3 regions of the Kribbella swartbergensis genome follow, and region 1 is predicted to be linked to each of the others. Evidence: riboswitches for the same ligand, from Rfam matches in the RefSeq annotation. Region 1 holds a riboswitch; each other region holds the start of a gene.
What was found. Region 1 has a riboswitch for ZMP and ZTP ahead of ACYVOK_RS10185 (glycine hydroxymethyltransferase). Riboswitches for the same ligand answer to the same signal wherever they lie in the genome.

Region 1 (3,265 bases):
TCCGGCCCTGCACCGGATCGGTGAGCTGGCCGGGTCCGAGGAGGCGCTGTCCCGGGCGCTTCCGGCGAACCAGAACCCGCCCGTCCTGCGCACCCACGACCGCTACGGGCACCGGGTCGACGAGGTCGAGTTCCATCCGGCGTGGCACTGGCTGATGGAGCAGGCCGTCGGTTTCGGCCTGCAGGCGGCGCCGTGGACAAGCGACCGTCCGTCGGCGCACCTGACCCGCGCCGCCGGTTTCTACCTCTGGTCGCAGGTCGAGCCCGGCCACGGCTGCCCGATCTCGATGACGTACGCCGCCGTGCCCGCGCTGAAGGCCGACGAGCGGCTCGCCAAGGAGTGGATCCCGCAACTCGCTTCCACCCAGTACGACGTACGCCGGCTGCCCGCGGCCGAGAAGACCGGTGTGCTCGCCGGGATGGGGATGACCGAGAAGCAGGGCGGGTCCGACGTCCGCGCGAACCTCACCACCGCGACGCCGACCGGGAACGACGGCGAGTACCAGCTGAACGGGCACAAGTGGTTCTGCTCGGCGCCGCAGGTGGACGTCTTCCTGGTGCTCGCGCAGGCGCCGGAGGGGCTGAGCTGCTTCGTCGTACCGCGGGTCCTTGCCGATGGCAACCGGAACGCGTTTGCCCTGCAGCGGCTGAAGGACAAGCTCGGCAATCGGTCGAACGCGTCCAGCGAGGTCGAGTTCCACGGCACGGTCGGGTACCGGCTCGGCGACGAGGGCGCCGGGGTTCGCACCATCATCGAGATGGTCGCCGCCACCCGCCTCGACTGTGTGCTCGGCTCCGCCGCCCTCCAGCGCCGCGCCCTCGTGGAGGCCGTCTGGCACACCCGCCACCGCTCAGCCTTCGGCAGCCTCCTCAGCGAAAAGCCCGCAATGCAAAACGTCCTCGCCGACCTCGCCCTGGAGAGCGAAGCCGCCACCGCTCTAGGCATGCGCCTAGCCGCCGCGGTTGACGCCTCGCTCGCGGGTGATGCTCAGGCTGCCGCCTTCCGGCGGATCGCACTTCCGTTGGCGAAGTTCTGGGTGTGTAAGCGGACGCCGTTCATGGTGGCTGAGGCGTTGGAGTGTTTGGGCGGGAACGGGTACGTCGAAGAGTCGGGGATGCCGCTGCTGTTCCGGGAGTCGCCGCTGAACTCGATCTGGGAAGGCTCCGGCAACGTCAACGCACTCGACGTCCTGCGGGCCCTGCGCCGGCCCGAGTCGCTGGAGGCCTGGCTGACCGAGCTGGCCACCTGCCAGGGTGCCGATCACCGGCTCGATGCCGCGGTCAACGACGTACTGCAAGCGCTTGCTGATGTGTCCGAGGCGGAAGCCGGCGCCCGGCGGCTGGCGGCGCGGATGGCCCTGTGCCTGCAGGCCTCGCTGCTGGTCCGGTACTCGCCGCCGGAGGTCGCGGACGCCTTCGTCGCGTCCAGGCTGGCCGGCGATTGGGGCGGTGTGTTCGGCACGCTTCCGAGGACCACACCCTTCCGGCAGATCGTCGAGCGCACGATAGGGTGAGGGCGTCGCGACTGGCGCGCTGAGGTGGAGAACCACCGGGGAGCGAAGACCGTCGGCACCGTGCGCCTGGGTGCCTTCGACCCACTGCAACCGCAGGAGAGACAACGATGACTCAACCCTTCGATGCCGCCGCCGCATCGGCCGCGTACCGCAACGCGCTCGAGGTGATCGGCGCGGTGGAACCCACCATCGCCGGCGCGATCAAGGCCGAACTGGCCGACCAGCGCTCCTCGCTGAAGCTGATCGCGAGCGAGAACTACGCCTCCCCCGCCACCTTGCTGACGATGGGCAACTGGCTGTCCGACAAGTACGCCGAGGGCACCATCGGGCACCGCTTCTACGCCGGCTGCCAGAACGTCGACACGGTCGAGCAGGCCGCCGCCGACCACGCCAAGGCGCTGTTCGACGCACCGCACGCCTACGTCCAGCCGCACTCCGGCATCGACGCGAACCTGGTCGCCTTCTGGGCGATCCTGGCCCAGCGGATCGAGTCGCCGGCGCTGGCCGAGGCCGGCGCGAAGCACGTCAACGACCTGACCGAGGAGGACTGGACCAAGCTCCGCAAGGCGTTCGGCGACCAGAAGATGCTCGGCATGTCGCTGGACGCCGGCGGTCACCTGACCCACGGCTTCCGGCCGAACATCTCCGGCAAGATGTTCCACCAGAGCTCCTACGGCACCGACCCGCAGACCGGGCTGCTCGACTACGCCGAGGTCGCCCGGATCGCCCGCGAGTTCAAGCCGCTGATCCTGATCGCGGGCTACTCGGCGTACCCGCGGAAGGTGAACTTCGCGAAGATGCGCGAGATCGCGGACGAGGTCGGCGCGACCCTGATGGTCGACATGGCCCACTTCGCCGGCCTGGTGGCCGGCAAGGTCTTCACCGGTGACTTCGACCCGGTGCCGCACGCGCACGTCACCACGACCACGACGCACAAGTCCCTGCGCGGTCCGCGCGGCGGCATGGTGCTGTGCCAGCCGGAGTACGCCGACGCGGTCGACCGCGGTTGCCCGATGGTGCTCGGCGGCCCGCTGAGCCAGACGATGGCGGCCAAGGCGGTGGCGCTGGCCGAGGCCCGGCAGCCGTCGTTCAAGGAGTACGCGCAGGCGATCGCGGACAACGCGGTCGCGCTGGCCGAGGGCCTGATGAAGCGCGGCGTCAAACTCGTCACCGACGGCACCGAGAACCACCTCGTGCTGCTGGACGTGTCGTCGTACGGGATCACCGGGCGGCAGGCCGAGTCGGCGCTGCTGGACGCCGGGATCGTGACGAACCGGAACGCCGTACCGCGGGACCCGAACGGCGCCTGGTACACCTCGGGTGTCCGGATCGGTACGCCGGCGCTGACCACCCGCGGCTTCGGGGTCGACGAGTTCGACCGGGTCGCCGAGTTGATCGTCGACGTGCTGTCGTCGACCACCCCGACCACGACGTCGGCCGGAGCGGCGTCGAAGGCGAAGTACGTGCTCGCCGACGGCGTCGCGGACAAGACCAAGGCCGCCTCGGCGGAGCTGCTCGACAAGCACCCGCTGTACCCGGGCCTCGAGCTCAGCTGAGAGACCCATGGCGCCCGCTCCCTGACCGGGAGCGGGCGCTTCAACTATCAGAACGTTGTGATAGTTGGAGTAGGATGCGGCCATGCCGCCTGAACCCACCCCGGAAGAGATCAGTCAGTTCGTCGAGCGGTTCGCCGGGGTGCTGGCGAACAGCGGCGTCCCGACGATGTCCGCCCGGGTGATCGGGCGGATGCTG
Region 2 (3,265 bases), 120 kb from region 1:
GTGTCCTCACTCGGCCCGTCACTGGGCGCCTGTCAGGTCCGGACGCAGAGCGACCGCGCCGTGCAGGTAGACGTGCTGGATCTTCTCCCGGGACCGCGGCGACTCGGCGTGCACCATCATCCGGACCACCCGGGGCAGCGCGTGCGGGACGTCGATCTCCTGCATGCACATCAGCGGTACGTCGGTCAGCCCGATCTGCCGGCCCGCCACCGCGGGAAACTCCGAGTGCAGGTCCGGCGTGACGGTGAACAGGATGCTGATCAGGTCCTCCCGGTCCAGATCGTTCGCCTCCAGGACCGCCTTCACCAGCTCGGCGGACCGCTCGAGCAGGTGCTCGCGCTCGTCCACCTCCAGCTGGGTGGCACCCCGGATCGCCCGTACCGCCACGTTCCCGCCTCCTTCACTCGTCTGCCTCAACCCTAGGGCAGAGTAGTCAGACCGTGGACAGCCGTCTCGGATTGTGCCTCGGCGGCGTCGAGGGACTGCTCCAACAGGAGGGCGATCGTCATCGGCCCGACTCCACCCGGGACCGGCGTGATCAGGCTCGCCACCTCGGCCGCCTCGTCGAAGTGGACGTCGCCGACGTTGCCCTCGTTGTATCCGGCGTCGACCACCACCGCGCCCGGCTTCAGCCAGTCGCCGCGGACGAAGTTCGGCCTGCCGACCGCGGCCACCACGATGTCCGCGGTCCGGACGATCTCCGGCAGGTTGCGGGTCCGTGAGTGGGTGTAGGTGACGGTCGCGTTCGATGCCAGCAGCAACATCCCGGCCGGCTTGCCGAGGATCGGGCTGCGGCCGATCACGACCGCGTGCGCTCCGGCGATCGGTACGTCGTACGCCTCGAGCAGCCGCATGATCCCGCCCGGCGTGGCCGACCGGAACCCGGGTTCGCCGAACGCCATCGCGGCGAACGACCGCGTGGTCACGCCGTCGACGTCCTTGGCCGGATCGATCGCCTCGAACGCGGCCCGCTCGTCGATGTGCGCCGGCACCGGGTGCTGCAGCAGGATCCCGTGCACCTCCGGGTCCGCGGACAGCTTCCGCAGCTCGCCGACCAGTTCCTCGGTCGTGGTCCGCGCGGGCAGTACGACGCTCCGAGACGCGATGCCGGCCTTCCGGCTCCGGTTCTGCTTCATCCGCACGTACGTCGCCGAGGCCGGGTCGTCGCCCACCAGCACTGTCGCCAGGCACGCCTGGACACCGGTGTTGTCCCGCAGTACGCGGGCCCGCTCAGCCGTCTTCGCCACCAGTTCGGCGGCGAGGTCGGTCCCGATCATCAACTTGGTCATCCGGCGCGCTCCTTCGGGCCTAGAGGTCAGGTGCCCAGGCGCGCGGCTCAGCCGGTTCGTCCGGCGGACCGTTCCCCGGTGGTCCTCCACCTCAACGCCAGTCGCGGTCCGCCGTCCACACTACGCGACGAACCACGACCGGCGTGCCTCCAGGCCGATCACCTCGACCCGCGCGGCCGGCTGCCAGTCCCCGCGGGTGACCCGCAACCGCCGGACCGGCGGCGAACCCTAGTTGCCGGCCCGGTGCAGCACCACCTCGTGGACCTTTGGCGGTACGGCGCCGGGCGACCAGGTGATCCGGATCTGGTCAATCGTGGTGACCGGGATCGTCGCCGCGCTGTACGCAGCCTTCACCTGGCCTACCTCCTTCCAGCCCTCGCTGGTGCGGACCTCGAGCCGGCCGGACGCGTCGGCGGACTGCAGGACCGTGATCCGGTCGACTGCGGTGGGCGCGGACAACGTCACGGTCAGCGCGTCGCCCGCCGCCGGTGCCCGCTCGGCGACGTACGCCGTACGCACGTCACCATCGACCGCATCGCCGAGCGACGAGCCCGCGGCCGGCGCCGGCGTGCCAGTTGCCGTCAGCACCAGTTCGGAGCCGTCCGTCACCTCGATCGCGAACTCACGCACCACGAGCCAGTACGACGGGTTGTCGGCCAGCGCCCGGTAGCGGACGTACCGCGCCGTAACGTCGGCGGTGAAACGCACCTCGGCCGTGGTCGCACGGGTCAACTCGGTCCATGTCTCGCCGTCGGTCGAGTACTCCAGGACGCCGGAGTGGATGTAGTCCCGCGGACTGGTCGCCTTCCCCATGAGTACGGCGATGTCACCGATCGCCCTGGGCGCGCCGAGGTCGACCCGGATCTCGTCGCCGGCCACCGGGGCACCGTTGCTCCAGTAGAACGTCGACTCGTCGCCGTCGATCATCCGCTCGGGGACGTTGTCGGAGTACGTGCCCTGCGAGCTGGACGCCGTACGGCCCGGCTCGATACCCATCCACTGGTCGTGGACCCGGCCGGCCTCGGCGAGGAACGCGTCGGCGACGCCCTCGCCGATCCGCGGGTAGGTGTTGGAGTGCGGCAGCCGGATGTCGCGGATCGCCTTCGCCTGGCTGACCAGTTGCTCGATCCGCTGACGGCTGGTCCAGGCGGCCGATCCGTTGCCCTCGGCCACTTGCTCGAGGAGCCGCAGCGATTCCTGCAGTGCCTGGCCCCACAGCACGGTCGCGTCGAGCCACGCCTTGGCCTCGTCGGCGAACGCGGGGTCCGTCACCCCTTCACGAATCTGCGCGGGGGCCTTCTCGACGGCGGTGAAGTAGGGCTTGATCGCTTCGATCGCCGCGTCCCGCTGGCCTGCCTGCCAGGTCTTCCAGAACGCGGTGGTCCGGGCCGCCAGCACCGGCGCGCTCTCCGGGTGCAGCGTCGAGTCGTAGGTGTTCAGGTCGGCGAAGACCTCCAGGGCCGCGATCGTCCGGCGGTCTCCCCCGGCGCGTTCCGCGATCGCCCGGTGCCACGAGGCCTCCTCGTCGTACCGGGCCGGGTTCCAGCCCAGCTCGGCGAACGAGTAGAGCGCGAGCTTGCTGACCGCGGCCTGGTTCATCGGGTTCGAGATCACGCCGGCGACGTGCTCGGCGATCCCCGGCTCACGGCCGCTGTAGTCGGCCAGCAGGATGCGGCCGGCCGCGTAGTCGTTGACCGGGTAGTTGTCCCAGATCAGGATGTCGTGCCCGAACACCGCCCGCGCCTGGGCCGCTTGTGCGCTCGTGATCGTGCGCGGCACGACCCCGATCCCGGTCCAGTGCACGACCACCGCACTGTCGAGCTGCTCCCGCAGGGCCTTCTTGTACGGCGTCTCGGACACGTTGTAGTACTCGGTCGGGACCATCTGCAGCGGCGCCAGGCCCGGCTTCGACGCGACCCACTCGCGCTGGATCCGGTTCAGCAACTCGCTCTGCGCCCGACCGGCCGCGCCGCCGC
Region 3 (3,265 bases), 140 kb from region 1:
CGAGCTGCTGCGCACCGGCAAGATCGATGTCGCGGTCATCTTCCGGTACGACGAGACCGAGCCCGAGCCACCCGGCGTACGCCTGCATCACCTGCTCGACGACCCGCTGTACCTGCTGTCAAAGGGCCGAGGGCAACAACTCTCCGACCTGCGTGACGCGACCTGGATCGCGGGGTGTGCGCGGTGCCGCAGCCACCTGCTCTCGTTGTGCGCCGAGGAAGGATACGAGCCGCAGATCGGCTACACCTCCGACGACATGGTCGTGATGCAGACCCTGGTCGCCGCCGGACTCGGCGTGACCACGATGCCCGGACTCGCTCTGCGCGCCCACACGGCCGACGACATCGTCGCAACGAAGCTGGCGGGATCACGCCGGCACGTCTACGCGGCGACGTACGGCGAACCGCCCGATCCACCCGCCACCGCGGCTCTCCTGTCGGCGCTCGCCGCAGCAGCGAAGCTCGGCGACAGCCCTGGATGAATCGGCGCGCAAGTAGCCTGCGGGAATGGCTACGCATTGGACGCTGGGCTGTGACGCCGAGGATCCGCAGCGGCTGGCCGCGTTCTGGGCCGGTGCGCTCGGGTATGTGCAGGAGCCCGGGTACGACGATCCGGACGGCGCGTCGATCGTGGACGCGGACGGCCGCGGACCGGCGATCGGGTTTCTGCGGGTGCCCGAGAAGAAGACCTCGAAGAACCGGATGCACATCGACATCCGGGTCGCCGGCGAGGCGCCGTGGGACATGGCCGAGCGGGAGATGCTGATCCGGGCGAAAGCCGACGAACTTGCCGCCGCCGGCGCGACCCGTGTCCGCGAGGAGTACTACGGCGAACCCCTCGGCCACATCGTCATGCTTGACCCCGAAGGCAACGAGTTCTGCGTTGCCTGAGCCCTCACGTGATGGGGCTGACCTCGGGAGTGTCTTCGCCGGTGAGGGGGTTGTAGACGTAGACCTCGGTGCCGGCCTGGCGGTCGCGGGAGTGAATGGTGTGGAACATCGGCGAGAAGGGGCCGCCCAGGTCGACAACTGTTGCGCCGGCTCCCAGGACGCCTCGGACCGAGGACGGCGGAGCGGTCAGGTCGATGCGGGTGATGACGCCGGGGGTGACCCAGACCGGCTTGTCTCCCAGGCTTCCGGACAGTTGGTGGTGCAGGTGTCCACAGAGGACGGCGTGTACGTCGGTGCCGGCCAGAACCTGACCCAGAGCGGCAGGGTCTTGCAGTACGACGGAACTCATGTACGGCATCGCGTCGACGGAGATCGGCGGGTGATGGAGTACGACGATCGATCTGGCCGGCGCGGGTGTGGCCAACTCGGCCTCCAGCCAGTCGAGCTGATCGCGACCGAGCACGCCGTGCGTTTCGCCGGGGACGAGGCTGTCGAGGGTGATGACGCGCAGACCGTTGACCACGCTCACCGCGGCGATCACGCCGTCGAACTCGGCCCGGCGTCCGATCGGTGCGTCGTCCGGGCCGAGGTGACCCCAGCCGAGGACCGCCGCGAAGCCTTCCCGGCGGTCGTGGTTTCCGGTGCTGTAGACGTGTGGGATCCCGCGTTCCCGGCAGAACGCACCGACAGCCGACCGGACCGCGAGGCATCCTTCCTTGGAGCCGTCGTCGGCGATGTCACCGCTGATCACCACGAGGTCCAGCGACGGGACGTGGCGGACGTCGTACAGCAGTTGCCGCAACGCGGCGAGACCGTCGACGCCGTCCTCGTCCGGTCCGATGCGGCTGACGTGGGTGTCGGACAGATGCAGTACACGGTGCACGACCAGGCTCCTCGAGTCCCTTGCCTCGGGCACCCAGGCGGTCGATGCCCTGCTGTCACTCCCCGGTGGTTCGCGCCCACCCTCGCCAGTCGTGTCCCACCAGCCTACCGGTGTCCCGGCCGAGAGGGCCGGGACACCGGGACGGGACTAGATCTTGCCGGTGCCGGCGCCGGACGTGACGATCGACTTCACGTTCTCGGCGGCGTCGACGACGTACGGGTACGGGATCGCGCCGACGCTGGAGGAGTTCCGGGAAGCCGGCGTACCGGAGTTGACGAGGTAGTTGTTGAGGAGCTTCACGTTGCCCGCAGGTGAGTCACCGGTCTGGGTGACGACGGTGCTACGGACGTTCTCGAAGTAGTTCCGCTCCACATAGACGCCCGCGTTGCAGGTGGACGCGACGCCGTAGCCGCTGTTGCCTCGGTAGTAGTTGTTGACGACGTGCACCGGGTTGCCGAACCGGACCCGCGGGTGCCGCTGCGTGGTCCCGTCGAACCAGTTCGCGTAGTACGTCACCCGCAACTTGCCGATGTCCTCGCCGCCGTTGCCGTCGCTGTGCCCGATCAGCCCGACCTTGTCGTGGTTGGAGAACTTGTTCCACGACACGGTCACGTAGTCCGACGCGCGCTTGACGTCGACGGCGCCGTCGTACCCGCTGCTGAAGCTGTTGTGGTCGACCCAGACCCTGGTCGAGTACTGGATGTTGATCGCGTCGTCGTCCGAGTCGCGGAAGTTGATGTTCCGGATGATGACGTTGCTGACACTCGCGACGTTCAGACCGCCGCCGGTGATGGTGGCGCCGCTGCCGACACCGATGATCGTCTTGTTCGAGGCGACCTTGTTCATGCCCGAGAGGGTGATGGTGCCGGACACCCGGATCACCTTCGCACCGCTCGACTGCATCTGACTGATCAGGGCCGAGGCCGTCGTCACGGTGACCGGCGAGGCGCTGCCGCCACCGGTCGTGCCACCACCCTGGGTGGCCCAGCCCTGCAGTGAGAACGTGGCCGCCGAGGCCTTCGGCAGAGTTTCGGGTACGGCGACCGCCGACACCACGGCCGCCGAGACCACGGTGAGCGCGGTGGCCGCCGCCAGGTACGGCAACCTGCGTCGAACCGGTGATGAGTTCCGGCGCGTTGGGGACGCGAAGAAGGACATGAGAGAACCTCCGATTGGGGCGGATGGCGGGCACGCCGCAGTACGCCGTGGCGTGGGCGGCGGGCTCACCGGAAAGAGTCGGAAAGCGCTTTCCTAGGATCCTGGAACCGTACTGAAACCGGTTTCTCCCTGTCAAGGTCTCGTCACCGTTCGTGGCATGGAGCGAGGCGATCGATCGTTCAAACCCTTCCGTGCCTGGGGTGAAGAGTGTCTACGTGTCCTGGAAGGTGACGTCGGCGGTGTTCTCCACGGCTGCGGTGCGGCCTGGGGCTCGGTGGTACTGCCAGTAGAGGTTGGTGTGAGCAATCACCTGGTCGGGCGGTGGGGCGCCGTA

Region 2: it holds a riboswitch for ZMP and ZTP, as region 1 does, so the genes downstream of both, ACYVOK_RS10720 (bifunctional 5,10-methylenetetrahydrofolate dehydrogenase/5,10-methenyltetrahydrofolate cyclohydrolase) here and ACYVOK_RS10185 (glycine hydroxymethyltransferase) in region 1, are expected to answer to the same signal.
Region 3: it holds a riboswitch for ZMP and ZTP, as region 1 does, so the genes downstream of both, ACYVOK_RS09510 (metallophosphoesterase family protein) here and ACYVOK_RS10185 (glycine hydroxymethyltransferase) in region 1, are expected to answer to the same signal.

The regions. Positions count from the first base shown of each region.
Region 1 covers NZ_BAAGPM010000014.1:674,581-677,845, forward strand. Annotated here, with positions in the region: gene ACYVOK_RS10180 (acyl-CoA dehydrogenase family protein) at 1-1,513, shown strand, start outside; ZMP/ZTP riboswitch at 1,511-1,592, shown strand; gene ACYVOK_RS10185 (glycine hydroxymethyltransferase) at 1,621-3,069, shown strand; gene ACYVOK_RS10190 (GbsR/MarR family transcriptional regulator) at 3,152-3,265, shown strand, end outside.
Region 2 covers NZ_BAAGPM010000014.1:795,789-799,053, forward strand. Annotated here, with positions in the region: gene aroH (chorismate mutase) at 19-387, opposite strand; gene ACYVOK_RS10720 (bifunctional 5,10-methylenetetrahydrofolate dehydrogenase/5,10-methenyltetrahydrofolate cyclohydrolase) at 420-1,289, opposite strand; ZMP/ZTP riboswitch at 1,315-1,404, opposite strand; gene ACYVOK_RS10725 (beta-N-acetylglucosaminidase domain-containing protein) at 1,518-3,265, opposite strand, start outside.
Region 3 covers NZ_BAAGPM010000014.1:536,889-540,153, reverse strand. Annotated here, with positions in the region: gene ACYVOK_RS09520 (LysR family transcriptional regulator) at 1-481, shown strand, start outside; gene ACYVOK_RS09515 (VOC family protein) at 507-890, shown strand; gene ACYVOK_RS09510 (metallophosphoesterase family protein) at 895-1,773, opposite strand; ZMP/ZTP riboswitch at 1,798-1,876, opposite strand; gene ACYVOK_RS09505 (pectate lyase family protein) at 1,921-2,931, opposite strand; gene ACYVOK_RS09500 (cysteine hydrolase family protein) at 3,143-3,265, opposite strand, start outside.